2 regions of the Staphylococcus sp. Z5-21 genome follow, and region 1 is predicted to be linked to the other one. Evidence: riboswitches for the same ligand, from Rfam matches in the RefSeq annotation. Region 1 holds a riboswitch; the other holds the start of a gene.
The links. A riboswitch is a leader RNA that binds a small molecule or an ion and turns the genes downstream of it on or off. The one in region 1 is predicted to bind FMN.
Positions count from the first base shown of each region.

Region 2: it holds a riboswitch for FMN, as region 1 does, so the genes downstream of both, ribD (bifunctional diaminohydroxyphosphoribosylaminopyrimidine deaminase/5-amino-6-(5-phosphoribosylamino)uracil reductase RibD) here and M1D64_RS06540 (ECF transporter S component) in region 1, are expected to answer to the same signal.

Region 1 is NZ_CP096462.1:1,313,748-1,317,181, forward strand. It holds gene M1D64_RS06535 (ATP-binding protein) at 1-782, shown strand, start outside; FMN riboswitch at 1,002-1,137, shown strand; gene M1D64_RS06540 (ECF transporter S component) at 1,205-1,750, shown strand; gene M1D64_RS06545 (ferredoxin) at 1,906-2,154, opposite strand; gene M1D64_RS06550 (helix-turn-helix domain-containing protein) at 2,264-3,223, shown strand; gene M1D64_RS06555 (RecQ family ATP-dependent DNA helicase) at 3,216-3,434, shown strand, end outside.
Region 2 is NZ_CP096462.1:1,034,341-1,037,774, reverse strand. It holds gene ribE (riboflavin synthase) at 1-626, opposite strand, end outside; gene ribD (bifunctional diaminohydroxyphosphoribosylaminopyrimidine deaminase/5-amino-6-(5-phosphoribosylamino)uracil reductase RibD) at 633-1,676, opposite strand; FMN riboswitch at 1,836-1,969, opposite strand; gene M1D64_RS05205 (FAD/NAD(P)-binding protein) at 2,217-3,434, opposite strand, start outside.

The DNA of each region.
Region 1 (3,434 bases):
TTATTACAAGTTATATCGAACAAATTCAACCTGATGGTCGTAGTGGTATTGTAGCTATCATTCGTGACATGACTAACGAACATAATATGGACCAAATGAAAAAAGACTTTATTGCGAATGTATCACATGAATTACGCACGCCTATATCTTTACTGCAAGGGTATACAGAATCCATCGTTGATGGTATCGTCACCGAACCTGCAGAAATTCATGAGTCACTTTCAATTGTGTTAGATGAAACAAAACGCTTGAACAGATTAGTGAATGAGTTATTAAATGTTGCTCGTATGGACGCAGAAGGATTAACTGTAGAAAAAGTTGTTCAACCCATTGATCATTTGCTTGATAAGGTGCAACAAAAGTATCAAAAACATGCTAAAGATTTAGGTTTAAATATGAATTTAAGTCCAAATACTCACAATCAGATGTGGTATTATGATTCTGATAGAATTGAACAAGTATTAACCAATCTTATAGACAATGCTTCAAGATATACTGAACCAGGTGACGAAATAAAGATTGAGTATGGAGAAACGCAAACTGAAAATATCCTTTATATTAGTGACACTGGATCAGGCATAGCACCTGAACATTTACAACAAGTATTTGATAGATTCTATAAAGTAGACACTGCTCGTAAAAGAGGTAAACAAGGAACAGGATTAGGATTGTTCATATGTCGCATGATTATACACGAGCATGGTGGTACTATCGATGTTAAAAGTACGCTTGGTAAAGGGACTACATTTATCATCACTTTACCAAAACCTAAAACAAACTGATTTATCTTTAATAATTCTAATCTATTACAAATCCGTTACAAGCGTGGTACTACTACGGCTTGTGACGGATTATTTTCGTTGGTAGCTTGAATTTAATTTTATTTTTAATCATTTTATCACATGTGTAGTACACACAATGGCTAGGCAATGAGTTATTTTAAGCAATTCTATTGTTTTTATCTGACTAATAAGCTATGATAAATTTATAAAATTTAAGAAATTCATCTTCGGGGTAGGGTGCAATTCCCAACCGGCAGTAAATAAAGCCTGCGACCCATTTTATTATATATAATAAAATGGCTGATCTAGTGAAAATCTAGAGCCGACAGTAAAGTCTGGATGGGAGAAGATGGAGGACATGATTTGTTGTGCAATTTATTCCTCCTATTCTATGTAAGATGAATGGAAGGAGACAATTAAATATGCATCAACAAACAAAAAGACTCATTACCATAAGTATGTTGAGTGCGGTGGCTTTCATTTTAATGTTTATAAAATTTCCAATACCATTTTTGCCACCTTATTTAACGTTAGATTTTGGTGATGTTCCCGCGTTATTAGCAACATTTATTTTAGGACCTGTAGCAGGTCTTATTGTAGAATTCATAAAAAATTTACTCAACTTTTTATTTAACATAGGTGATCCAGTTGGACCAGTTGCAAATTTTTTAGCAGCATCTAGCTTTTTATTAACAGCTTATTTTGTAACGAAATATAAAGATAAAATTAAGTCACAAATTGTTGGACTAAGTATTGCGACAGTAGTTATGACAATTGTATTAAGTATACTGAACTATTTCGTTTTACTCCCACTGTATGGCATGATTATGAATCTATCTGACGTTGTTGAAAATGTAAAAATCGTCATCGTATCTGGTGTGATTCCCTTTAATATCATTAAAGGTATTGTCATCTCTATCATATTTATTTTGTTATACAACAGACTAAAAAATGTCTTACCTAAATAAAATTTAATAAAAGAAAGATAGATAAAACGAGCCATTATATATTGATATCACGGCTCGTTTTATCTATCGCTTTAAAAAAATAAAAAGTTAGCAAATGTCACAGTGATGACGTTACTAACATGGTTGTATATAAATACTATTTTGCAATAATAGCATTATTCAAATTTTAATGCATCGCCATCAAATGATTCCTCTTCAATTTTAATTGAATCCGTAGGACAACCATCTAATGCATCTTCCATGTCTTCATATAGTTCTTCTGGCACTTCCGCAGTACCTTGATTATCATCTAGAATAACATATGCAATACCTTCGTCATCATAGTCATAAATATCAGGGGCAGCGGCACCACAAGCACCACATGCAATGCATGTATCCATATCTACAATTGTATATTTAGCCAATTTCTTCGCCTCCTTTGACAAAAATGCTACAATAATTACACAAATATTATTGTAATCACAGTTTATCGTTTTTTCAAATGTTTTCGATTTATAAGATGAGGGAGCGTCTATGTATAATATAATTCATTTTGCATACACAAATGCACATAATTACAAAACCGAAAAAAGTATATTTAATATTATCACAGGGAAAAAGTCTCATCAAACGTTTTTTGACGCCTGTAGTCAACAACTATTGTCATTGTATCATAGCTTACCTAATTTAAAATATCCGTCGTTTGAGCGATATTCTAATAATTTTAACATTGAAACAGCGCAATATCAAAGTATCATTAATCATCCTCGACACACATACGACAGTCTTGTGAACACGTTTAATGCAATTCAATTGTTAACTCAGACACTTTCCAATACTGGCCATGCTATTTATGAATTTATACCGATCACACAACATCGTACTGTGCAAAAACAAGTTAAACAACTATATAAAAAAATAACTGATGAAGATTTAAAATCTCGATTCATCGAAGAACTTACAAACTTATTTCATACGTTATCAGAAAAAAACAATCATGTTTATCTCCATTACTATTTACAAGGTTTTGAAGAAAGCATGTACACTAGACAACAAGTAAGTTTAATTGAATCTGTATCTCAAGAACACTTATATGAATTGGAAATAAGAGATTTAGTTACTTTAATGTATGAAATAGAAGATGATTCACAATATCCTTTATTAAATCAACTTATTATATTACCTGCTTTATTACATAAGACAACATTAACTTATGAAGGTATAAAACAAGGCATGCATTTTGATAAATTAGCAGCTCAACAAAATGTTAAACAAAATACGATACAAGATCATATCTTAGAATTATTTATCAAAGGTTATTTAACAGATTATCATTCATTTTTAATACATAAAACTTATGAACAATTTATTCCACATTACTTGTCAAACCGCAGTGAACGTTTAAGAAACTATAAAACTATATTTCCAGATCTTAGTTATTTTGAAATTAAATTAATCATTGTTGGCATTGAAAGAGGTGATTTGCATGCTTAATGAAGCGTTAAAAAAACACTTTGGTTTTGATACTTTTAAACCTGGACAAAAAGAAATCATAACGCATGTACTTGAAAAGAAAGATACATTAGGTATTTTACCAACTGGAAGTGGCAAAAGCCTATGCTATCAATTGCCAACATATATAAATCAACAACCAACACTAATCATCTCTCCATTAATCTCATTAATGGATGATCAAGTCATGCAA
Region 2 (3,434 bases), 280 kb from region 1:
CCAAATGCTTTAAGTTTATCTGAAGTTAATTTAGCATTATCATTTTCAATAATTTTTTCAACGTATTTAAATAACATATCCGTTTCTAAATGAACTGGATCACCAACACGCTTTTGATTTAATATCGTTGATTTTCTTGTCTCAGGAATGAGATGTATATCGAATTCTGATTGCTTTAATTGAAATATCGTTAAACTCACACCATCAACTGTAATTGAACCTTGACTAACCATTTGTTTTATCAATGACGTTGACGGTTGTATTGTTACAATTTTAGAATTATCCGATGACTGAATGCGTTTAATTTTCGCTACTTCATCTACATGACCAAGTACAAAATGTCCACCAAATCGACCTTGACCACTCATCGCTCTTTCTAAATTCACTTCAGAAGATTGACTTAATTGATTTAAATACGTTTTATTTTCTGTACCTTTTATAACTTGTACTGAAAAAGTGTGATTATCAAATTCTATTACTGTTAAACATGCTCCGTTAACACTGATTGAATCACCAATATGCATGTCAGTTAAAATCGTTTGACATTCAATTTTCAAGTTAACTACAGACTGTTGTGTTGATATTTTTTTAATTGTACCTATTTCTTCAACAATTCCAGTAAACATGTTTAATCACTTCTTTCGTAATTCTAATTTAAGATTTTGCTCAAGCATTTGTGAATCAACAATTTCAAACTGTGGGACTTCTGACAAATCGATGATTTTATCCGTATGGAAAAATTGATATTTGCCTGAACCACCAATTATTTTCGGGGCATAATATATAATTAGTTTATTTGTATAATTGGATTGAAGAAATTCAGAAGTAACTGTGGGACCTGCTTCTACTAACAATCTGCCTATACCTTTTTCATATAAATTTTTCATAATATTTTCTACTGAACAATTTGTAAGTTGAATAATTTCAACATGTTCAATGTCCGTTACTAAAGCTTCATTTTGTGTATAAATCCAAATCGGCGTATTCGTATTTTTAAAAATGTCTAAATTAAAATCTATGTTACCGTTTTGGGCTAGTATCACTTTAATTGGGTTTTTACCCTCTTCAATTCGAGTCGTATATTGTGGATTATCTGCATTTAACGTGCCACTACCAGTTAGTACCGCATCGTGATGATGTCTTAATTTAAAAACATCTTTTTTCACGAGTTTATTGGTAATCCATTTACTTTCACCAGTATCTGTCGCTTGTTTGCCATCTAAACTACAAGAAACCTTTACTGTTACCATTGGTACAGATTGTCGTTTTGTAATAAAGAAATCTTTATATAAGTTTTCAGCATCAGGTTGATGTCGAAATTCAACATCTATCCCTGCTTCTTGTAAAATATTGTCACCATTGGAAGGTAATGTAGTATCTTTAACTGCATAAACAACACTATTAATGCCTGCCTCAATAATTTTATTGACGCAAGGTGGTGTAGAACCAAAGTGTGTACAGGGTTCTAATGAAATATAAATGGTTCCACCTTTCGCATTGTCTTTTGCCATATCTAGCGCCTGCACTTCTGCATGTTTGTCACCTTTTTTTAAGTGTGCACCTATACCTACGATACGTCCTCGATTCACTACTACTGCACCAACTGGAGGGTTTAAACCTGTTTGTCCCTCAACCATTTGTGCAAGTTGTATAGCATAGTTTAAATATTGACTCATCTCATCACCTCTAAATAATAAAAAAACACCTGAAATGAACATTTCAGGTGTGGGATCTATTGATATAACATTATTAGCAAAAATTAGACACACTTATACATAAATTTTAAATTTATGGTATGCCAAATAGACACTTAAAAAGTGTTGTTTTGTTATACTTCATTCTTTCTCCCATCCAGACTTTACTGTCGGCTCTAGAATCTCACTAGATCAGCCACATTTATACACATAAATGCAGGTCGCAGGCTTAATTTACTGCCGGTTGGGAATTTCACCCTGCCCCGAAAGAATATCTATGAAATTGTTAATTGATGATTGAGTCATGTAACTGAAACTTAGTTACAAAATCATCGTACTACATTTTTTGAGAAATGACAATTCTTATTGCCTAAGTCGGCTTTATTTTTCTGATAATTAATACAATTACATGGAGAAATGAGTCAAAAAACGAACTATTTAAAGCGTCTAATCCCATTTATTAAATAATACGTTAAACACTCACAGATGTTTAAAGCAACAAACCATTAGTGATACTTTAAATCATTTATTTGATTCAAATAAATGATTTATTACACTTACCGCTTGCCTTACAATCATCATGACGCCATTTCTCGATTGATTAATACCATTTGTTAACTGACCTAATGCATACATATTTTTAAGCGTGCCATACCTTGGACTTATAATTTGATTTGTTTCAGCTACAATTTGTATACCACCAAGTGGATGCGCTTGTACTACTTGTCTATTTTCTAAATTCAACACAAGTTGATCATCACTATCAAGATCTGAAAGTTGTGTTTTCGAACCTGTCGCATTAATGACTACATCACTATTTTCTACCGAACCGTCTTGAAATTCTAATTGAAATCTATGTTGACTATGTTTAACAGATTCTAAGCCCTTCTCAATTTTAATTAAGCCATTATTAATGTGTTCAATGAGTAATTGTGCAGTCTGTGGAGGCATTGGATTAGAATTTTCTTTTAAAATACCATGATAATTTGATAAAAAATGTTTTTGGTCAGTACGACTCAAACTATTCCATATCCAATTTAAATTTTCTTTGGCAAGCTCAAGTATACTTTGGAATTTACCTAACTCCTCTGCATGTTCTAAATCGTAAGTTAAATCTATAATCGGATCATTTGTTCTTCGATGCACAAGTGTTTCTACCGGAATTTCATAATGTGCACAGTCTTTCATAAATAACCGCATTGCCTCATCTAATGGCACATTTCCAAAATGTTTCTCTTTAATTTCATTAAAATTTTCAGGAGTTAAATATTTAAATTCAATATCAGGCATCTCACCTCTAACACTCGGTAAGTGACCCTTACGACTTGTAACCGTAATTGGTAAATTAGGATGATGCGCTGTTACATAGCGAATCACATCAAGACTTGCTAGTCCAGTACCAATAATAGAAATTCTATCTGTATCTTTAACATTATCTAACGTATTATATGTAGGATACGGTGTTTGTATATATCCTTTCGTGCCTTTCAATTTGTATGGATCATGATAAGACAACGTGCCTATAGCTAAAAATACTACATCATACTGCTTTCGATTTTCTATGTTATTTGCAGTACAAACATTATATTGTATATCTGTTTGACCTATATCTGAGTCAATAAAGACTTCAGAAACTTCTTCACAAATTTGGTGAATATTATCATACTGATTGATAAATTGTTGCAAATAATCTTTCATATAATGTCCAAAAATAAACCTCGGCAAATACTTCGGATTTGA